4 regions of the Eubacterium limosum genome follow, and region 4 is predicted to be linked to each of the others. Evidence: riboswitches for the same ligand, from Rfam matches in the RefSeq annotation. Region 4 holds a riboswitch; each other region holds the start of a gene.

Region 1 (5,775 bases), 930 kb from region 4:
ATCAAGGGCTTTGTGCTGAATTTTATCGCCCTTTGTCTTGATGATTTTGAGTTCAAAATCGACCTCCGGGTTTGCTTTTCTTAATTCCTCAAGAAGCCAGTTTGTCTGGACCACTGCCAGCTTACTGCCTCTTGAGCCTACGATTATTTTCATATTTTCTCCACTTCTCTCTGCAATTCTTCAATGGTTAACGCTGTCAGCTCCTTGAGCCGTCTCTTTTTTGCCTCCGGTGAGGTTTCTGTTTTCAATATATGCAGCCTCAGCTGTTTAAGCAGACTGAGACGCTCTGCGTAGCTTTCATTGTATTTTTCTTCCAGTTCCCTTTTTATCTGGGTAGTCAGCGTTGGACTGGCGCCGTCGGTACAGACCGAGATCGTCAAGTCTCCCCGCCTTACCACTGAGGGAAAAATAAAATCAGAATGCTCCGGGTCGTCTGAAACGTTGCACCAGATGCCGCGTATTTTACAGCTCTCAAGAATCTGGGCGTTCAGCTCACGCTGGTCTGTCGCCGCCACTACAAGATCCATGCCGTCAAGGGCTGTCTCGATCCGGCAGTATGCTTTAATATAACGGATGTTCTCAACCGGCTTTTCTGGAACCTCCATGTTTTTATCCACGCAGGTCACAGAACACCCATACCCGGCTAGGGTTTCCGCGCGCCGCATCCCTACCTTTCCGCCGCCAATCACAAGGGCCTTTTTCCCTTTAAAGTTGAGCAGAATCGGCCCTTTCATTGAGCCGCCTCCGCATTGCCGCCTGAAAATAAAAAGGCCAGTGTTTTCTCAAAGCGCAGTATATCGTCCTCGCTGTCCAGTGTTTTCAGCTGTTTGATGGACGGCATCACCATTTCACGGAATTTTGAATGGACAATTTTTTCAAGAAATTCCTTGTCCTTCCCCTCAAACTGATAGCGCTTGTTGAGAATCTCAATGGTTTCGTCTGCCAGCTGTCCGGAAACCTGGTTAAAATGTGCCACCATGTTATCTACCTTGGACTTGGTAATCCAGACCATGAGTCCGTCGATTTCCTCTTCGATCTCGAGGGCGATCTTCTCTGCCACTCGCTCACGGTAGTGCATTTTTTCATCAATGATGTCCTTAAAATTATCAATGGTCAGCAGCTCGACTCTGTCCATTTCCGAGATGGCTTCCTCAATATCTCTTGGCAGTGCCAGGTCAATGGCCATGAGCGGCTTTTTGCGCTCTGGCATGAGCTCCCGTTTTAAAACCACATGGGGTGAGGCTGTTGCTGAGATAATCACATCGATATCCTCAATGGCTTCATAGCGGTCCTCGTAGCGGATCATGTTGACGCCCTCATAGATATCACGGTACTCATCCCCCGGATGATAGGTACGATTGGTCATATAGACGCTGTTAAAGCCCTCTGCCGCCATATAACGCAGCGCCAGAAGCCCCATTTTTCCAGAACCGATGATCAGCACCTTTTTATCGGCATAGTCCTCATAGGTTCTTTTAACATGCTTAACCGCTGTCGAGCTCAGGGAGAGCGGGGTCTCGGAAATTTTATAAACGGTTTTAACCTTCTTGGCAAAGGTGACGGCTTCTCTGAAAGCCTTGGTTAAATATTTCCCGCAGCCGTGAACAGACTGGGATAATTCAAGGGCATCCTTTACCTGTCCTAAGATCTGATCCTCACCCAGAATCATCGAATCCAGCCCTGTCACTACCCGGTAAAGATGCAGGATGGCCTCTCTGCCCTTTTCACAGAACAGATAATTTTCCAGCTCCCTGGATTTCTCCTCGATATAAAAATTTTTCAGCGCCCGGCCTGCTGCTTCCACGTCACGGGTCGCCACGTAAATTTCGCTTCGATTACAGGTAGAAAGAATGATCACCTCTTCGATACACGCCTCTTCCAGAAGGCTCGCAATACCTTCTTTTACGGTCCGCTTGATAAAAGCACCCTTTTCCCTGATTTCCAGAGGTGTGTCTTTATGATTGATCCCCACTACAACTAACTTCATTTCAATCCTTCTCCTTCAATCAAACATTCATTCAAAACAAATAAAAACCTCTTCATTACGTCTCCGTAAAAAAAGAGGTTTGTCAACAGAATTATTTATCCACGCTGATTACTGCGGATACCACAATTAAATTAACGTTACTAAGTTCCCTTTTCCCTGGAGGTAATTATTAGCACTCTGTTTAGTAGGTTTCCTGACTCATCGCATTATATTCTCCTCGCCTTCCCGGTTTTCATTCCAGTGGCATCATAAGGAGACTTAACGAATTACAGTGACCGGATCGCTCTGGATTTTCACCAGATTCCCTTTATCCTTTGTTTTTACCGGAGCAAAAACGAAAGAATCCAAAACAGATTTTACATTAGTCTTTCCTATTCAATTTTCGTTTCCAATTATATCACCAATCTGACTCAGACGCTACCCCTTTTTATGGGAAATAAGCAGTTTTTTGCCAATTTCACCGAATATTCTACATATTTTCTGTAATCGGATTACAGGCAATAAAAAACCGGTCTCTTTTTCCAGAGTCCGGTCATTTTACACATTCACGCTAGTTTTCTGTTTCATGGCTCATTAAAAAGAGCATCATCATTCTTTCTGCGTATTCCTTTTTTTCATCAGGGCAATGCTCTAGAATATCAAGCAATGCAGTGTTTTTTTCTTTCTCATCCAGGCTTTTGCCAAACAGGATGCTGTCTGAAGACATTTTTAACGCTTCGCAGAAACGTTCAAGACTCTTAAGAGAAAAGCCTTTGGTTCCCAGCTCAATGTCCGTTAAAAAAGTCTGTGTAATCCCTATTTTTCGCGCCAAATCCTCGCGGCTCATATTTAAAAAAGTTCTACGCTGCCGGATACGCTGGCCAATTGCCTTTTGATCTAACCTTGATTCCATTGTCTTCTCCTAAATTTCAGGGAAAACCAAATAAAAAACTGTGCAGGATTAAACCAACCATGCACAGTTATATGACACTTTTATAAAATGCTAACACAAATAAGCCCACTTATTTATAGGGTGTCCTCTTGTTTTTAGCACAAAAATAGCCTATAATAAGTAATGCGGTACGTGCCCCCCAGGGCCGTTGTGTATGGTGGTTGTGCACCTGCGCAAGCCGGATAAGTGTGCCAGCACTTTCCGGATGCCGCAATTTTTATTTAGTTTTCCCAATATATATACTTTATTATAAATCGAATCTCCCGTCAAAGCAATCTCTTTATTTAAAAACTTTTTATCTGCAATTGAAGTTATCATTTTAATTCAACCAATTATATCCTTTTTATTCGTTTTTTTATTTTTACCCGAATTCACAATGTGAAAAACCCATTTTAGAATATTTTCAGTATTCTACTACCATCAAAATATTTTTTCTATGTTTAATTCTCTTCAAAATGGGTACACCTCATTTTGAGGCTCTTACATCTAATTCCGATATGGTAAAGGTTAAGCAAAAGAGAATTTCTTTATAATTTTTTCTCAATTTAAATGTGATTTTTACTAAATGATGTTATACTATTAAAATACCCCCAAAGGAGATTGTATTTTGAAAAAAGAAATTCCATTGTATCTATTTATTTGCAGAAAGATTGAGGATGATATTTACAACGGCAAATTAAAACTGGGTGATACCCTGCCATCTGAACCTAAAATCAGCAAACAAATGGGTGCCAGTCGTAATTCCGTTCGAAAGGCCCTGCGTCTGTTGCAGGACAACAATCTTATTTTCTGCTCCCACGGTAAAAATGCTCAGGTTATCTTTGACAGCCGCCTGCCAGAGCACCGCGCAGCTTATGAAAAACGCTTTAAAAACCGGTGTCACGGCATCAGTGATACATACCGGATGCTTTCTATCCTTTTACCCAGCATCATTACACACGGCGCTTCTAAATGCAACAGTGAGGATTATATGACCCTTTACGAAATGACCGACAATCTGGATTCTTCCAACCCGATCGAATTGTTTGCTTTTCACTGCCGCTTCATCCGGAATATCCTGAGAAGAACAGAAAATCCTTTTATCATCGAACTTTTTGAACAGGTCTGCGATTTTGTCCGAATCGACTCCATTCACAGCAGTATTACTGGCCATACGCTCCATGAAGATCTTTCAGAAGACACCATCAAAGGATGGTACAAAGAACTGCTGGACCATGCCGCTAAGCAGAATTTCAAACATTTTCATCATTTACTGCTTCAGGGCTTTAATGAAATCAGCCAGCGCTTTGATGCGGCCTATATGGTGAACGCACCGGCGGCGCCTTCTGAAGCTGAAAGTTTTAACTGGTTTATCGACAATGCTCCGACACCGCTTTATCTGAGGATTGCCAGTGATATTATGTGGGAGAGCGAAAAATCCGGCAATGTAGCCGGCGATTTTCTTCCTTCCGAATCCGAACTGCGCAGAGTTTATGGCGTTTCACCAGTTACCGTCCGAAAAGCCCTGTCTATCCTGAATTCCCTCGGCCTGACCAGAACCTTTAATGGAAAGGGCACCCAAATCGTTTTTGAGCGTTCTCATTCCCCGGAAGTCCTTGGCCAGCTGGACGAATACCTGAGCAGTCTCCAGATTCTGCGCTATTCATGTAAGGCTATCGCCTTTGACGCTTTCAAATCCATGAGCGAAAAGGACAAAAAACATATTCTTGAGCTTCTGGAAAGTAAACGCTACAGCCGCGGCATCACAACAGCCTTAACCGATATTCTAATCTCATCAATCCAGTCCCCGGCCATACAGAATATTTACGAGCATCTGAAAATCAAACTGGCTTATGGGGTCATTCTTAAAACCTTTGTCAGTAATGATGATTATGACCGTGTCGACCGCCTTTTATACGGCGATATGGACAAGCTCTCAAAGGCTATCTCAAACAACGATACTGCTCTGCTGGGAAAAATCATTGAGAGCACTTACAAGCATACCTATGAGTACTCAGAGAACAAATTAAGGCTTCTCTACTCAGAGCAACCTGAAGAAATTAAAGAAAAGACTCTCTGATCTAAAAAAATGAAACCGCTTTAATAAAATCTGCAAATGATTAACCTGGGTTTTCATGCTGGAAAAATTGGTATAGGTCTTGAGACTTTTTTGCACTTAATATATAATTTATAAAGTTAGTTAAACTCAAAATTTTAGGAGGATCATTCTATTATGTTAGTATCAGCAAAAGAAATGCTTAATAAAGCAAAAGCAGGCCATTATGGTGTGGGACAGTTCAACATCAATAATCTTGAATGGACCAAAGCGGTTCTTCAGACGGCCAATGAGCAGAGATCACCTGTTATCTTAGGGGTTTCTGAAGGTGCTGGAAAATATATGTGTGGCTATAAAACAGTCACCAATATGGTTAACGGAATGCTGGACGAATTAAATATTTCTGTTCCGGTTGCCCTTCATTTAGACCACGGCAGCTACGAAGGCGCAAAGGCCTGTATCGCAGCCGGCTTCTCATCCATCATGTTCGACGGTTCTCATCTGCCTTTTGATGAAAACATCGAAAAAACAAAAGAACTGGTTGAAATCTGCCGCGGCAAGGGCTTATCCCTGGAAGCAGAAGTCGGCGCCATCGGCGGTGAAGAAGACGGCGTTGTCGGAACCGGCGAATTCGCTGATCCTGAAGAATGTAAAAAAATTGCTGATTTAGGCGTCACCATGTTAGCTGCCGGAATTGGTAATATCCATGGAAAATACCCAGAAAACTGGCAAGGCTTAAACTTCGACGTTTTAGCTAAAATTCAGGAAAAAACCGGTGATATGCCTCTCGTTCTCCATGGTGGTACCGGTATTCCGGATGAA
Region 2 (5,775 bases), 590 kb from region 4:
GCAGAATTTCACGTTGACCAATGCTGAAGCACAGGTCCTTGACGGATAATGATAAATTCACAGTGCGATTCCATCCTTTCGGCTTTTATTCAGCAAATACAGAAAATACGGAGCACCTAATATGGAAGTAACGACTCCGACGCTGATTTCGGAAGGCGCAAAGATGAGTCGGGCCAGTAAATCACTGAGTAATAGGAAAATGGCGCCAGCAAAGGCGCTGACAGGAAGCAGAACCCGGTTATCTGCGCCTACCAGTAAACGCATCATATGAGGGACAATAAGTCCTACAAAGCTGATGCTTCCGCTGACTGAAACAGCCATGGCTGTGGTAAGAGCGGATAAAAACAAAATAATTTTTCGGCTTTTTCCAGGATTCAGACCGACAGAATGGGCTTCCTCATCGCCCAGCAACAGGATGTTCAAATCCGAAGCGCGCAGGCATAAGAGGATCATGCCGAGAAGAATAGGAACAATGATTAAAAAAACATGTTCCCAACGCCTGTCCGCCAGGCTGCCAACAGACCAGAACATGTAATCTTTCATTTGGTCATTGTTTAGTCCTGTCAGGATAAAGGCGATCATTCCACGAATAAAGGTGCTGACCGCCATGCCGGACAGAATCATCGTCAGCATGGATACACTCCGATCCCGGCAGGAAAGTCGATAGATTACATAGGCGATTAAAAGGGCTCCGAGAGAAGCAAAAATCGGTGTAAAATAAAGGCTGACAGAGCTGAGTCCCAAAGCGATGACGACAATGGCGCCGAAGCTTGCGCCGCTGGATATTCCGATAACGCCAGGATCGGCCATAGGATTCCGGAACAGGCTCTGAATGGCTGTTCCGGAGATGGCCAGCGCAGCCCCCACCAGGATTGCGATGATAACCCGGGGAAGGCGAACGCTGAAAATGATGCTTTCATAACTTTTATCCACTTCAAAAAAGGAATGCTGTGTTATGCCATTGATGAGAATCCGGATAGATTCTCCAATGGGGACCCTGACAGCGCCGAGGGCAACGGAAAGGATAAAAGCTGTTGTGAGGAAAAGGATGAGAAGTCCATATAAGGTCTTTCTGCTTTTAGAAAACATCAGGATATACGGACGCTCCCATGAATTCAATGCCCTCGATGATATGGTGCGAGACTGAAGTCATATAGCGATTGGAGGCAGTATACACGCGACCATTTTTGATGGCATCTACATTTTTTAAGCTTTCGTCAGTTTTCAGAGAATCGGCGAAGGCTTGGAATTCCTGAAGATCGTCCTGTTCCCAGGCCATAAGGATCAGTACCTGTGGGTTCAGCTCAATGATTTTTTCCTTGGAAATTTTGGCAACGCCGTCCAGTCCAGCATCGGCAGAAACATTGACAGCCCCTATTTTTTGAACAATGTCGTTAAAAATGGTATTGTTGGCATTGGTACTGCCATGCATGTTGTAGGCCATGACCTTTACATCTTTATCCTTTGACGTTTCAGATTTGCGGATAACTTCATCCATGCGTTTGTTCATGTCATCTACAATGGACTGGCCTTTATCGCTCTCGCCGAGCACCTTGGAGAGGTCCAGGATAATAGCTTCCTGTTCTTCAACAGTAACAGGTGTTTTATAGCCATAGTAGGGGATGTTGTTATCCTTGAGCTGCTGCAAAAATTCATCTTTGATCCAGCTTGAGCCAATGACCAGATCGGGTTTGGCAGCTAAAAGAGTTTCGATGTTGTTTTCGATTTTTGGGAATTTAGAGGCTTTGTCTGCAACGTTGGACACAGCCTCATTGTCAGCATTTTTGCCGGAGAGGCCAACAACGCGGCTTTCATCCGCCATTTCCAATAACATTTCATCCATACCCAGGGTCAGAGAAGCAATGCGTTCGGGCTTTTGACTGATAGTCAGCTCAGTACCGTCGTAGTTTGTTACGGTTACCGGGAAACCGGTGCTGCTGCTGTTTGTCTTTGAGGCGTTGTCTGTGCTGCTTTGGGTACAGCCGCCAAGCAGGGAAGCTGCCAGGAGTAAGGAAAGTGTCAGGCTCAAAAGGTTGGTTTTTAGTGATTTTTTCATCTCTTTGTCTCCTTTTAAATTAATGAAAAGTATTAAAAAAGAACCGGTCAGCATTTGCTGACCGGTTCCCATTTAACCAGTGATCAACGGTACTGTTTTTACGCGATACCCCAGGCAAAACAGCTTTCAAGGCAGGTCTCCTGACTTACAGATCCTCCGCGGCCCGCCTTCCCGAATATTTTCAGTGGCCTGATGGGCGTTGTCTCTGCTTACAGTGATGGGTTCGTACCGGATTTTCACCGGTTTCCCTATTCTCTTACGTGTATAAGCACCTTGAAATTGAATATTTATTTAGTTATTTTAATTTTAGCACGTTTTAGAACGTGTGTCAACGCAGTGCGGCTTTGTGAATAAAATTATTGCCTCTCTGGGTCTTATCTTGAAAATATGATATAATATGATCATGCGTTTGTAAAATAGTGCAGCGTAAAACGCTGATTTCGATAGTATAGATGTACAAGGAAAAGGGAGAGGAAAACTTATGAAGGATCAGAAAACTGAAGAAGCTACAAGTGCTGAAGTGTTGTTATCACCTGATGAGTATCACCGAATAATGGAAGAAAATCGGTTGTTAGAGAAAAAAGCCGGGTATTTTAGATGGATGCTGGATGAATATGCCGGCAATGCATATATTGCGGATATGGAGACTTATGAGCTGTTGTATATTAATAAGACTTCCTATGAGACACTTGGGGCTCCGAATGAGAAAGTGATTGGACGTAAATGTTACGAGGTTATACAGTGCAGGACCAGTCCCTGTCCATTTTGTACTAATGCCTATCTGACGGAAGATGAATTTTATGAATGGGATTTTTATAATCCGTCTTTAGGGCGTAAATTTATGCTCAAGGATCGGATTGTTGATTGGGAGGGGCGCAGATGCCGTCTCGAGCTATCTCATGATAATTTTAGTACAGAGTATAAGCTCGAGAAAAAAGAACGGGAGCGGGAAGCCATTCTGAGAACTATTCCAGGAGGGTTCGCCCGGGTAGACGCCCGAGATATGCGAACCGTCTTATGGTATGGCGGTAATTTTTTGGAATTGATCGGCTATACGAAGGAGCAGTTTGAAGATGAGATGCACTCCCGTGCAATTATGTACATCCAGATGATATTGGGCGTGCGGCCAGAATCATGAACAATTCGAAAGAAAGCGGTATGTCTACGGCTGTTGAAGGGCGGGTTATAACCCATGATGGGAAAATTAAAATTCTTACAATGACCTACAGTTATGTCAGCGGCGAAGAAAGTTGGGATGGCATTGAGTCCTTTTACAGTGTTGGCATTGACATTACAAAGGAACGGGAGGAACAGGAGATACAGCGCAGGGTATTGAATGAAGCCTATCAGACAGCAAGGGTGGCCAATGCGGCAAAGACTAATTTTCTTTCAGCTATGTCTCATGACATCCGGACGCCAATGAATGCGGTTATGGGGATGACGGAAATTGCGCAGGCGAATCTTGATGCTCCAGACAAGATCCGAGACTGCCTGAATAAAATCAGTTCATCGAGCCAGCATCTGCTCAGCCTGATTAATGAAGTACTGGATATGTCAAAAATTGAAAGTGGCAAAGTTAACATGACATTAGAGCCCATTAATTTACAAGGACTTACCGATATAGTAGCAGATATGTGCCGGCCTCTGGTTAATGAAAAAAAACAGCATTTTGAGATCAGCCTTGAAAATGTTAAGCATGAAAATATCATTGCAGATGGCGACCGCTTGCGGCAGGTTTTGATGAATCTCCTTTCCAATGCCATCAAGTATACGCCCGAAGGTGGGAAGATATCACTGAAAATCAGTGAACAATACTCACCAAATCCTAAAAAAAGCCAGTATGAGTTTGTCTGTACTGATAACGGCATTGGGATATCTGAAGGGTTTTTACCCCAGGTATTTGATCCTTTTGCTCGGGCTGAGGATCACCAGATCAGTAAGATGCAGGGGACTGGCCTTGGAATGGCGATTACAGAAAATATAGTCCGCATGATGAATGGTACGGTCAGTGTGGAAAGCGTTAAGGGAAAGGGAAGTATATTTACTGTGTCTGTTCCCTTTGAAGTGTGTGTGAAGGATGAAACTTACCATGACACATTGGCTGGACCGTCTGAATCTGGAGATGGCGGCAGACGCAAAAACCATGAAAAAGATACGGTTTTTACAGATGAAATTTATGGGAAGAAAGTACTTCTGGCAGAGGACAATGAGATTAATCGTGAGATTGCTGTGGAGCTGCTTAAAATGTACGGTATAGAGGTTAATGCTGTTACCAATGGGGAGGAAGCAGTGGAGACTTTTGAGAAGTCAGCGCCGGAGGATTACAGTGCCATATTAATGGACATTCAAATGCCGGTTATGAACGGTTATGAAGCGACCCTGGCAATCCGTCATTTAAAACGTAAGGATGCAAAGACCATTCCAATTATTGCATTGACAGCCAATGCATTCACTTCAGACGCCGCAAAAGCAAGAAGTGTCGGTATGAATGACCATGTGGCAAAACCCATCGAAATGGATCGTCTGCTTGAAGTGTTGGAAAAATGGATGGATCAAAAATCCAACTAATCAAATAAAAGACCACTCTCTTGTGATAAAGAGTGGTCTTGTTTTTTACAGTGCAACGCCAAATTTATTTAGGTAACCCATAATAAAGATAAAGAGAATGACAAAAGGTAAAATCCAAGTTACATAAAAACGGATACCTTTTGGAAATTTTAAGCCGTTGCCGGTATTGGCCTCATTAATAAAAGCGTCCCAGCCCCAGCCTTTCTTAGATACACAGAACAGCAGATAAATAAGAGAGCCCAGCGGCAGAAGATTATTACTGACGATAAAGTCCTCAAGATCGAGAATACCGGTACCCTGGCCCAGCGGCTGAAAGCCTGAAAGTACATTAAAGCCCAGAATACAAGGCATGGACAAAAGGATAATGGCAACCAGGTTAATCAAAACGGATTTTTTTCGGCTAAAACCCCAGCGGTCAATGGCGAATGAAATAATGTTTTCAAACACAGCGATAACGGTTGACAGTGCGGCAAAGCTCATGAACACAAAGAACAGAGCACCCCAGACCTGGCCCATGGGCATTTCGTTAAAAATGTTGGGAAGTGTCACAAAAATAAGGGCAGGGCCTTCGTTAGGCGCAACGTTAAAAGCAAAACAGGCTGGAAAAATAATCAACCCGGACATAATGGCGACAGCCGTATCAAGCAGTGTGACACGGAGGGCTTCGCCGCCCAGTGTGTGGTCTTTTCCGATATAGCTTCCAAATATTGCCAATGCGCCGATTCCAAGGGACAGGGTAAAAAACGCCTGGCCCATAGCCGCAAAAATCGCTTCACCTAAAATCATATTTCCCTGAGCGTCATACATCAGATTATTGAAATCCGGCATCAGATAAAATTTCAGGCCTTCTGCCCCTCCTTCCAGTGTGACCGCACGTCCAACCAGAATGATCATGACTGCCAACAGGCAAATCATCATAACCTTTGTGATCTTTTCAACCCCGTTTTGAAGCCCTCGGGAGCAAACCCCCATACAGATCAGTACTACGATAATCATAAAAACGGTCATCAGGACAGGCTGCCCCATCAGGTTCCCGAATTCTGCAGAAACACCATCGGCGTTTAAGCCGACAAAATCGCCCTTGGCCATTTTAATGAAGTAAAGCAGCAGCCAACCGGCAATGGTGGTGTAAAACATCATCAGCAGATAAT
Region 3 (5,775 bases), 1.0 Mb from region 4:
ATCCATAACCACAGCCGCGATGTTTTTGATCCCTTCGATGGAAACGCCGCCTTTAAACAGGATGCCCCGTTTGGAGCCGGCGCCAATGCCTGAGAAAAAGGCCAGGGGTACGCTGAGCACCAGTGCGCAGGGGCAGCTGATGACCAGGAAGGTGATGGCCGTGTAAATCCAGTAATACCAGTCGCCGGTCACAAGGGACGGCACCACGGCGGTCAGGATGGCCAGGCCGACCACAAAGGGGGTATAAATCCGTGAGAAACGGGTGATGAACCGGTCGATTTTTGGCTTGCTGGCCGCTGCGTTTTCCACAGAATCCAGAATACGGGTGACCATGGATTCTTCCAGAACCTTTTCGACCCGCATTTTCAAGAGGCCGGAGGTGTTGACACAGCCTGAGACTACCTCGTCGCCGTAGCCGGCCTTGACCGGGACCGGCTCGCCGGTCACTGGGGAGGTGTCGATCCGGCTCTCGCCCTCGACAATGACGCCGTCCAGGGGAATACGGTCGCCGGGGCGTACCAGCAGGATGTCGCCGATGGCCGCGTCCCCTGCGTCGATGACCCGCACCTCGTCGCCGACCAGCAGGTTGACGACTTCGGGACGCATGTCCACCGCATCCATGATCTGATTACGGCTCTTTTCAACCGCGCGATCTTCAAAGTATTCGCCGACACGGTAGAACAGCATGACGCCTACGGCTTCCGGGTAGTCCTGAATGGCGAAGGCCGCCAGTGTGGCCACACTCATCAGGAAGTTTTCGTCAAAAATCTGGCCTTTCATCAGGTTTTTGGCCGCTGTGAGGACAATACGGCCGCCGAGAACGATGTAGGCCAGCACGAAAACCGGAATATTGTAAACCGGCGGCAGGGTACGCTCCATGATCTCACCGATGACAAACAGCGCCGCGCCGATGATAATACCGATAAGGGTTTTGGTCTCCGCCGACATTTTTTTCTTGACAGCTTTCCCGGCAGCGGCCGGAGCCTTTGGAATCGCGGCTTTGGGACCGGTTTCCTTAGGGATAACCTGCACGTCCGATTCAATGGACTGGCAGATGTCACGGAACTGGGGGAGCAGGCTGTCCGGGTCTTTCCCAGTAACCTTCAGCTGCTTGGTGGCATAGGTGATGGTGGCGCTGGAGACACCGTCCAGGGCGTTGATTTTGGCCTCCATTTTGGCTGCGCAGTTGGCGCAGCCCAGGTTTTCAAGGGTATAAACCTTTGTGGCGCCTTTACCCACTGTCTTTTTGCGGGGAATGACCCTGACGTCTGGCTCGATGGCGGCGCAGATCTGCTGAATGTCTGGCAGCAGGGCTGCGGCGTTGTCCGCAGACAGGCGCAGCTGCTTAGTGGCGTAGGTGATGGTGGCATACTCGACGCCAGGCAGCTCTTTGATTTTGTGCTCCATCTTGGCCGCGCAGTTGGCACAGCCCAGATTCTCAAGAATGAAAACAGATTTTTCCACGTCCGCGTCCGGCATTTTGCAGGTGCAGTTGGCCAAGCTCTCGCCGCAGATATGGCAGTATTCCTCGCCGTGGCGGCAGAGCTCGCATTGGCAGTCCGCCGGATGGCCGGGAACGTGATAATGCGCATAGTGATCATGATGGTCATGGCCGCAGCCGCAATCTGCGCTGTGAAAGTGTTCCGCGTGATCATGATGATCGTGCCCGCAGCCGCAATCTGCGTCGTGGCGGTGTTCCGCGTGATCATGATGGTCATGGCCGCAGCCGCAATCTGCGCTGTGAGAGTGTTTCGCGTGATCATGATGGTCGTGCCCGCAGCCGCAATCTGCGTTGTGGTGGTGTTCCCCGTGATCATGATGGTCATGGCCGCAGCCGCAGTCTGCGCTGTGACGGTGTTCCGCGTGATCGTGAGGAGCATGCCCGGCGGCCGCGGGTGCTTTTTTCAGGGAACGGCGCTTCCGCTCGGTAATGAGAATATCGGGCTCGTAGGAAACCGCGATTTTCTGCATTTCCGGCAAAAGCCCGTCTGGATCTTCGGCAGTGAGGCGGAGCTGTTTGGTCGCGTAGACGATGTTGGCCTCGCTGACACCGGGCAGGGACGCGATTTTGCGCTCGATTTTTGAAGCGCAGTTGGCGCACCCCAGGTGCTCGAGTATATAAGTTTTTGTTGCCATGATGGCCTCCTCGGAAAGTTAGATTAAAATATGATGAATAAAACATATGAATCATTGTTCATATGTTAATATTAACTGTCCTGAGGCGGTTTGTCAAGGGGTAAAACAAAAATTAACGCACCATTCCTGCTGTTTCCGCAAATTTACCGTAGGTGATGAGCTCGCAAAAATCATCGGTCCAGAGGGTGGCGGACTGGTACAGGACAACGCCGTCGTATTCGGCGCAGTAGGTGTCGAGAACATGGCCGAAATAATCCTTGACCACGCCGAGGCGCTGACCTCTGGCGATAAGGTCGCCGGCTTTCACCTCAGGATACCAGAGGCCATGGCGTGCGGGCATGAGGTAGACCAGGTCGGTCAGGTCGACCGGGCGGTGACGCAGCTCGGGGGCGCCCTGCAGCAGACCCAGGTGTTTCAGGATATTAAGGACATCTTTTTTATCCGCGTCCACCTCTGCCTGGGTAAAACGGCCTGCGCAGCCGCGTTCCAGCAAAATGCTGGGAATGCCGAGCACGCCGGCGTAATTGTAGGCTCCGGTGGTGGCAGTGGATTTGACCATATAGGGCACATCGACGTGAAGGGCGGCCTGGCGCGCGGCCTCGGACACAGCGTTGTCCGCTGCGCCCACGTAATACACGTAGGGGGTCAGGTCTTCAAAAATTTCGCCGCAGTGCAGGTCGATGTAGAAATCAATCTGGGAATAGAGGCTGTACTCAAAAAAATGGGCGACGCGGTCGGCCAGGGTTCCTTCCCGGGTGCCGGGAAAAACGCGGTTGAGGTTTTTATTGTCCTGGGGAATGAGCGTGGGGTAGCGGGACTCAAAGCCCGGGACATTGACGGGGTGTATGAGAATAAGGCTTCCACTCAGGCTCGCGGGGTCCAGCTCGCCGGCCAGCTGGATGGCGGCCTCGATGCCGACGTATTCGCAGCTGTGGATGCCGCTGGTGACGAGGACGGTTTTTCCGCCGCCCGCGCCGTTGATCAGGGTGACGGGCACCTCAATTTCGGTATGGGGGATGGGCAGCATGCCCTGGACCTTCTCGCCGGGGGCGGCGGCCAGTGTACCGATTGACAGGTTTTTTTCCATTGCGGACTCCTTTCGTTTTTGAAATGATTTGATTTAAGCCGATTGCCTTGAGTATAAGGCATGATGAAAACCAATGTCAAGCAGAAAAAAATAAAAGTAAAAAACATACCGGGTGGGGGTATGCGTTTAAAATTATTGCTGAAATTTTTAAAAAAGACTGGACAAGTGCGTAAAAGTCCAGTATAATTTAAGCAATTTCACAGTTTACCACAGTGAAATCTTTGTTTAAAAAATTTAATCATGCCAGATACAAGTTCCCGATCGGGGATTAAAAGAGAAACCGGTGCGAATCCGGTACGATCCCGTCACTGTAATAGGGAGTTGTCCGCAAAATGTCACTGAGGCGCAGCCTTGGGAAGGCGTGGACATACAAAGAACTTAAGTCAGGAGACCTGCTTGTATTTTTGTTTTAAGTATTCTTACGGTAGATAGGAGGGCTTTATTTTCATGTCCTTTTCCTTTCATTCTCCGTTTCGGTTTTTTACCCGTATTGCCATTTTGACAGAGGAGGATTTTTTTCTTGAACACGAAACAGCTTGTTAACCGTTTGCTGCAAATCGTACTGGTGCTTTTTGGCATCAGCTTTCTGACCTTTTGCCTGACCTATTTATCGCCCGGCGACCCGGCGGAGCTGATGCTGGTGGAGGGCGGCACGGTGCCGTCTGAGGAGCTGCTGGCAGAAACCCGGGAGCAGATGGGCCTTAATGATCCATTTCTGGTGCAGTATGGAAATTGGCTTAAGGGGTTTGTGACCGGGGATATGGGAACATCCTATTCTTCAAAGGCTCCGGTGAGCGCGGTGCTGCTCGACTGCCTTGGCCCGACCCTGGAGCTGGCGGCCGCGTCGCTGATCCTCATGCTTGTGATCTCCATCCCCCTTGGAATTCTGGCAGCGGTTTATCAGAATAAATTTCCGGATTACCTGGTGCGGGGGCTTTCCTTTGCCGGTGTGTCCTTCCCGGGGTTCTGGATCGGTCTGGTGCTGCTGTACGTGTTTGGCCTTAAACTGAACTGGTTTCCCATTGCCACCTCGGGCACAGGCTTTATGAAGCTGGTGCTGCCGGCAGTCACACTGGCCATTGCCATGTCGGCCAAATATACAAGGCAGGTGCGCACCGCGGTGCTGGAGGAGCTCCGGCAGGACTACGTGGCCGGCGCCCGGGCCCGGGGCCTTAAGGAGTCGGCCATCCTGTGGCGGGAGGTGCTGCCAAACGCCATGCTGCCCCTGGTCACGCTGCTGGGCCTGTCGTTGGGCTCGCTGCTCGGCGGCACAGCGGTGGTGGAGATTATTTTTTCCTGGCCCGGCCTGGGCAAGATGGCAGTCAACGCCATTGCCACTCGGGATTACCCTCTGGTTCAGGGCTATGTAATCTGGATTGCTCTGATTTACATGGTCATTAACCTGCTGGTGGATTTCTCCTACGGCTATCTGGACCCCAGACTGCGGGAGCGGCACCGCGAGGCTAAAAGAAAGGTGGTGAAGGCGTAGATGAAGGCTTTTTTCAGGCAGAACAGGCTTTTTGCCATCTGCGGCATTCTGGCAGCGGCCATTGTGCTGACCGCAGTGTTTGCGCCGTGGATCGCGCCCCATGACCCCTATGAGGCTGTGATGCAGAACGCCCTCCGGGCACCGTCAGCCGAGTACCCCTGCGGAACAGACCAGCTGGGCCGCTGCGAGCTGTCCAGAATTATCTACGGGACACGGGCGTCTCTGGAAATGACGGTGACGCTGGTGGTCATTGTCTTTGCGGCCGGGACCCTTCTCGGTATGATCGCCGGTTATTTCGGCGGCGCGGCGGACGCGGTGATCATGCGGCTTTCGGATATGATGATCGCCTTCCCGGGCATGGTTTTAGCCATTGCCATTGCCGGGATGCTGGGCCCGAGCCTGTTTAACACGGTCATTGCCCTGGCTGTGGTGAGCTGGACAAAATACGCCAGGCTCAGCCGGAGCCTGGTGCTCAAGATCAAAAACAGCACGTATATCTCTGCGGCGGTGGTCACAGGGGCGAGGACTGGCCATATTCTGGGCGGTTATGTGGTGCCAAACATTATTCCGACAATGATCGTGACCGCGGCACTGGACGTGGGCACCATGATGCTTGAGCTGGCAGCGCTCTCTTTTCTAGGGCTGGGGGCACAGCCGCCCACGCCGGAATGGGGCTTGATGCTCAACGAGGGGAGGCAGTATTTGCAGACCGCGCCCTGGCTCATGCTGTTTCCGGGCATCGCCATCTTTATTGTGGTTTCAGTGTTTAACCTGATGGGCGACGGGCTTCGGGATATTCTGGATCCGCGGCAGGATTAGAGGGCGTAAAATATTCAACGTGTCAAAAAAACTTATCAGCAAGCGACAAAGCGTTAAAAAGAGGCCAGTTAAGGGAGAATGTAGAATTGAGAATGGAAAATTACAGGAACAAAATGCTGCGCATTTTGAGTAGAATAGCGGCCGCAGGCCGCTGTACGAATCGCTTTTTCGTTAGAAAAAGAGTTCATTCATTCTCCATTTTCCATTCTCAATTTTCCATTGAAAGAGCTTCTTACTTTAACTC
Region 4 (5,775 bases):
CCTTCTAAAATAATAAAGGCGTTCCGTTTTGGAACGCCACAGGCTGTTAAAAAGCGGCGTAGCCCGAGACTGCGCCTTTTATCCAGATAAGCAAAAAGGTCCAGGCGCTGCGGATAACGGCCAGGAATTGTGCCGCACGATCGGAATAGCCGGACACTGGCGAGATCAGACATCCACTTTAGTGAAGAAGCGCTTCCCTGTGAGGGCAGTGCCCGCAGGACACTTTTTTCTTCCTTAGGTAAAAGGCTTCGTCTCTCAGGTGCCTTAACCGCCTTAACCGCATTAATAGACAATAACAGGGGTACCGTCCTCGATACCGTTATAGATGGCCTGAGCAGCTGCGTAGGGTGTGTTGACACAACCGTGTGAGCCGCTGTTTACATAAATGCTGCCGCCGAAATCCGTGCGCCAGGAGGCGTCATGAATCCCGATATCGCCGGCATAGGGCATCCAGAAGGTAACCGGTGAGGCGTAACCTTCGCCTTTTAAAGTAACATTCATTGCCTTGTAATCAAGCCCGTAGACACCGCTTGGGGTGGCAAACCCACCGCTCAGGCTTCCTGTAACAATAGGAGTGCCAACGACTAGACCGCCGTTTTTATAAAACCACATGTACTGTCCGCCAAGGCTTATTTCAACATAGGTGTTGCCGTAGTCTGGAGAGTTATGGCTTGCGGCTGTCTGTGCGTAAACCGGTTCACGGGTTACAGGCTGTCCCGCCTGGATAATTGGAATGAGGGCAGCGACCTCTTCATCCTGGTCGATCAGCCAGCCGTAATCGCCGCCGGCAATGCTGACATTTCCGCCGCCGCTTGTCTGGAAGCTTCGCGTAATGCCGTAGGTATCGTATTTATCCGATAAATTGGCCACATAGGTGGTCATGAGATCCTGATTGAACTGGACGTCCATATTGCCGTCCACAGCCAGCCAGGTATTAATGGTATTTTTATCAAGAACCTCTGTTGCGTTGCCAAAGGTATAGGTAACTGCTGCGTTCAGATACTTGTTCATAGTATCCATGGCGGCCTTAACCTTGGAAGAATCCTTGGTAAAGGAAGGCGTTTTATAGCAGCCGGCCGCTTCCAGATCCAGCTCGGTATCACCGGATAAAATAGCGTTTTTCACGGCTTCTTTGAGCTTGGCAGGGTCCAGCTCGCTGCCGGTGACCTCTGGTTCAATCACGTAGCTTGTACCGTTAAATTTAGGATAAGCATTGGCCACCTTGACGACATCCGCCCCAGATACAGCCTGAAGCTGGTTCAGTGCATTGGTAAGCTGAGTGTCATCGTAGCTGAAGGTCGCTTCCAGATCCTGATGACCCGACGGCACCAGAGACATCGGCCAGGCAAAAGCATTCTGGTCATTTAACATCTGGGAAATTTTACCGTCAGAAATATAGCGCATATTAACCTGATCGGCGGCAATTGTTTCGGTTTTTCCGCCGCGTTCCTTGAGGGTCAGCGTGTGTGTTGCGGCATTCTGCTGCATTTCTTCATCCACCTGAGCGGCGGTTTTGCCAGTGACATTGAAACCGTTCATGGTAGTGTTAAAATAGAAACGAGTGCTGAAATAAAAGCTTAAGCCAAGATAAAGGGCCAGGATAATGCCAATCCCAACACCAATGCCAATCCAGACCTTTTTATGGCTTTTCTTTTCTTTAGAATCCGGCGGCTCCCCGCCGTCAAAGGAATCATCGGCAGTGCTGTCATCATCAAAGGTGAGAACCTCGCCGGCCGCATCGTCATCATTTTCAGTTCCGCCCTCTGGCGGCTCAGGCGGATCAATGATGGTTTCCTCCTGGGCCTCCGGCGCAGCAGGTTCATCAATGATGACCTCATCTTCCGGGGGGACGGGACGCTCAAAAAGAGAGGCGTTTTCAATCGCCTGCTCTTCGGGGGTACGCTCCTCGCGCTGATCTTGTAAATTCTTTTCATCCATAAGATTAAATCCTCTTTTTTTGCAGTATATAATTGATTTTATCATTTTTTTGAGCAAAGGTAAATCTTTAATTTGTGAATATTAAGCCCTTCTATGAACTTTAAGAATCGTTTTATCGTCAGACGCTGGTTGACAGCGTTACTTGACGAAACGTATAATAAAATCAGATTTGTAATTTAGAATACTGCATATTTGGAGGTAAAGAACCATGCTGGAATTTTTTATAAAGCCTGTAACGGCTGACGGTGGTGTAAGCTATATGCCGACAGGTGCAGGATATGCGGTGCTTATCGGTCTGATGGCAATTGTGCTGGTCATTGCATCGCTTGTTGCCGGGAAAAACGAACACCGCCAGATCAGCACCAGGCATCTGACCTTTTGTGCCGCTGCCATTGCTCTGGCGGTGGTCACATCGAATATTAAGATTTTTCATTTGCCCACCGGCGGTTCTGTAACATTGTTCAGTATGCTTTTTATCACGCTGACAGGTTATTGGTACGGTCCCAAGACAGGGGTTCTGGCGGCAATCGCTTATGGCATTCTGCAGATGGTGATCGACCCTTATATTCTATATCCTCTGCAGGTGCTTGTCGATTATGTACTTGCCTTTGGTGCGCTTGGCCTGTCTGGCTTTTTCAGTCAGTCAAAGCACGGACTCATAAAGGGGTACCTGGCTGGAATCTGCGGCCGCTACGTATTTGCTGTGCTGTCCGGCTGGCTGTTTTTTGGCTCCATGGCCTGGGAAGGCTGGGGGGCACTGCCCTATTCAATGGTATATAATGCTGTCTATATTTTCTCGGAGGGCGCACTGACAATGATTTTGCTGGCGGTTCCATCGGTATCGAAGGGGCTGGCCCGTGTTCGCCGGATTGCGGATATTTAATCCTTTGTATAAGATCAGTCTGCTTCCTGACCATCAGCATTACACTTAATGAGCGCGGAATGTGAGGGGATTTTACTGGGAAAACATCTCGGCAGTTGGTGCGGTAGTACAGGCGGTAGTATAGGCACTAGGACAGGCACTAGGACAGGCAGTAGGACAGGCAGTAGTGGGGGCGGTGGTGCGCCATTCATAAACAAGACTAAACAAGACGAAAAGAGACAAGAGTATGGATAAACTGGAGAATAAAAGGAAAATGTTTTTTGCTGGAGTTGTTTAGTCTATTATATAAACAGAAGATAACTTTCAAAAAATAAAACACGCTTGCACGGCGTGTTTTATTTTTGTTTATTTATTTGTACAAAACAAGGTCTACAGCTCAGCCTCTTCCTTGCCGAGCTTTTTCCGTTCAACCAAACGGCCCATAAAGAAAGCCAGAATACCGACGCCGATACCAGTCTGGAGACAGAAGATCAAGGATTCCACTTCACCAGGAAGCTCACCGTTGATCATAGTTTCAAGCACAGGCGTAAACCAGGGCTCATATTCGCCGCCCTGAATCTCTTCGATCATTGTGCTGCCTGCGTCGTCAGAACCGCCGAATTCAGCGCCCTGGAGGGCAAATAGAGGTACGACAACCAGTAAAGCGACAATTACGAGAAGAACAATCACTAATTTTTTGTTTTTACTCATTTTACACTTCCTCCGATGCTAAAAAACCAATGGACTTGAGTTCCGGGCTTGCATACGTTTCTAAAGCGATAACGATAATAACCGTTAAAATCCCTTCAATAATAGCAAGCGGCAGCTGGGTCGGTGCAAAAACCCCCAGGAATTTTACCGCAGAAGCGGCTACACCACCCTGTTCAGACGGGTAAGCCATCGCCAGCTGAATACTGGTAATACAATAAGTGAACAGATCCCCCAGTGCAGCGGCCAGAAAAACGCCAACCTTACGGTTAACCTTCATTTTCTGGCAGAGCTTGTAGATACCAAAAGAGACAAAGGGACCGGCAATTGCCATTGAAAAAGTGTTTGCGCCCAGCGTTGTCAATCCGCCGTGGGCCAGCAGAATGGCCTGAAATAATAAAACGATAATGCCAAGAATACTGACAGCGCTCGGTCCAAACAAGATGGCGCCAAGGCCTGTACCTGTCATGTGGGAGCAGCTGCCTGTTACAGATGGGATCTTCAGTGATGAAATAACAAAAATAAAAGCGCCTGCCATGGCCAATAACGTAATGGATCTTCTGTTGCCGGTCAGGGTTTTTTTGATCGAGAAAAAACCAGCAGCTAAAAATGGAATACAGATAACACCCCATGCAATACAGTACCCCACAGGAAGGTAGCCCTCCATAATGTGCATTGCGTTTGCGGCGGGTACAATCCCGAATACAAGCGCCCACGCGCCAAGCAGTGTGACAATCCTTCTTTGATTCTTTGTCATTTTTACCTCCTCGAAAAATGAATTTTACCGGGCTACGATTCAAGCAGGCTGCGCAGCAGCACGAAAAAACCGCTTATCGGGCAGATAAGCGGTGAAAGTACGAAATAATGAATCCTGAAACCTTTTAATTTCGTCCAGACACTCAGCTATCTCCTCGTAACCAAATGTAATACAGTTTTAATGATCAGCATCCTGACTCGACTTGCGTCTCACAGTGGCGGGACCGTTTGGGATTTACACCCAATTATGCTTTAACCATCGCTTATGATGGAAACCATTAAAGTGTGCCGGAGAACCGACTACGCTTTTAATTATAACACCTTATGTCATAATGTCAATGGATAAAGTTGAATTTTTTTAAAAAAGAATAGATTAAGCTATACACATACCCCCTATATGTATTTTTGTGTTTGGATTAAAAGTATAAGAGAAAAATATGAATATCCTTAAAATATTTTCGTTTATTTGAAAAAATCGTAAAAACAGACTACAATAGGTTCTGATGTTGGGTTTTATAGCTCTTTAAATATAATTAGTGCATTAGAATAAGCTCGATTATTAAAATGACGATTTAAAAGACGAAAGCGCTTTGTTGAAACTACGGCATATCGGCCGTGCGAATATTGTAAAAGCTTATATAAGTCCGGCTGCCGTTAAAATAAAAGCGGTGTACTGGAAAGCCTGATAAAAGATGTGATTTTGGAGAGAATAATGAGTGAGCGTACAAAACGAATCGAGACTTTTTCAAAAAAAGATCTGACAAAGACAAACATAAAACGCGTCAATATCCCGGAGGGCTTTGAACGGATCAGCGTTAATACCTTTAAAAATCTGACGAAGCTGAAGGAAGTCAGAATAGCGGAATCGGTTAAGGAAATATGCGGCCATGCCTTTGAGGGATGCACAATGCTTTCAGCCATCAGTCTGCCCTCAGGACTTAAACTGCTGGGGGAAGCCGCCTTTATGGAGTGCAGAAGGATACAAACGCTCGAGATTCCCGAGGGCATACACGCCATAAAAGACCGCACCTTTAAATTCTGCCGGGGGCTGGAACATATAACACTGCCAAAACAGCTTATACAAATTGGGGAAAATGCCTTTTACAATTGCGATAAGCTGGCATATATCGAGCTTCCGGACGCCGTCGAAAAGCTGCCCTTCAGAACCTTTTACATGTGCAAAAGCCTGGAATCCATCCGGTTTTCGCAAAATTTGAAATATATCGGCAAGGAAGCCTTTGTAAACTGCAGTTTCCAGCAGCTGGAGCTGCCGGAGAGTCTGGAGATTATTGATGAATCCGGCTTTTTGAAATGTAAGAAGCTCACAGCGCTAAAGCTGCCAGAAAGTGTAAAAATCATTGGAAAATGGGCGTTTCATGGATGCCCTAATTTAAAAACAGTTGAAATAAGACACGACCCCGATGAAGTGGGCGAGTGGCTCTTTAACCGAAATGATGTAACCGTACATTGTTTTGAGGGCTCCAAGATCGACCGTTATTGTAAGCTATACG

Evidence for each region. A riboswitch is a leader RNA that binds a small molecule or an ion and turns the genes downstream of it on or off. The one in region 4 is predicted to bind cobalamin.
Region 1: another riboswitch for cobalamin. It lies ahead of hemA (glutamyl-tRNA reductase); the one in region 4 lies ahead of B2M23_RS07010 (energy-coupling factor ABC transporter permease).
Region 2: another riboswitch for cobalamin. It lies ahead of B2M23_RS09700 (ABC transporter substrate-binding protein); the one in region 4 lies ahead of B2M23_RS07010 (energy-coupling factor ABC transporter permease).
Region 3: another riboswitch for cobalamin. It lies ahead of nikB (nickel ABC transporter permease); the one in region 4 lies ahead of B2M23_RS07010 (energy-coupling factor ABC transporter permease).

Annotation. Positions count from the first base shown of each region.
Region 1 covers NZ_CP019962.1:2,430,706-2,436,480, reverse strand. The annotation lists gene hemC (hydroxymethylbilane synthase) at 1-153, opposite strand, end outside; gene B2M23_RS11515 (precorrin-2 dehydrogenase/sirohydrochlorin ferrochelatase family protein) at 150-734, opposite strand; gene hemA (glutamyl-tRNA reductase) at 731-1,987, opposite strand; cobalamin riboswitch at 2,154-2,336, opposite strand; gene B2M23_RS11505 (helix-turn-helix domain-containing protein) at 2,538-2,879, opposite strand; gene B2M23_RS11500 (GntR family transcriptional regulator) at 3,526-4,977, shown strand; gene fba (class II fructose-1,6-bisphosphate aldolase) at 5,131-5,775, shown strand, end outside.
Region 2 covers NZ_CP019962.1:2,096,180-2,101,954, forward strand. The annotation lists gene B2M23_RS09690 (ABC transporter ATP-binding protein) at 1-61, opposite strand, end outside; gene B2M23_RS09695 (FecCD family ABC transporter permease) at 58-1,089, opposite strand; gene B2M23_RS09700 (ABC transporter substrate-binding protein) at 1,079-2,056, opposite strand; cobalamin riboswitch at 2,170-2,347, opposite strand; gene B2M23_RS21750 (hypothetical protein) at 2,538-3,194, shown strand; gene B2M23_RS09705 (hybrid sensor histidine kinase/response regulator) at 3,191-4,624, shown strand; gene B2M23_RS09710 (sodium-dependent transporter) at 4,670-5,775, opposite strand, start outside.
Region 3 covers NZ_CP019962.1:485,282-491,056, reverse strand. The annotation lists gene B2M23_RS02230 (heavy metal translocating P-type ATPase) at 1-2,136, opposite strand, end outside; gene B2M23_RS02225 (M14 family metallopeptidase) at 2,249-3,223, opposite strand; gene B2M23_RS21650 (hypothetical protein) at 3,284-3,409, shown strand; cobalamin riboswitch at 3,458-3,637, shown strand; gene nikB (nickel ABC transporter permease) at 3,744-4,712, shown strand; gene nikC (nickel transporter permease) at 4,713-5,531, shown strand.
Region 4 covers NZ_CP019962.1:1,502,826-1,508,600, forward strand. The annotation lists gene B2M23_RS06995 (L,D-transpeptidase family protein) at 283-1,938, opposite strand; gene B2M23_RS07000 (energy-coupled thiamine transporter ThiT) at 2,147-2,821, shown strand; gene B2M23_RS07005 (energy-coupling factor ABC transporter substrate-binding protein) at 3,191-3,511, opposite strand; gene B2M23_RS07010 (energy-coupling factor ABC transporter permease) at 3,513-4,265, opposite strand; cobalamin riboswitch at 4,430-4,559, opposite strand; gene B2M23_RS07015 (leucine-rich repeat domain-containing protein) at 4,977-5,775, shown strand, end outside.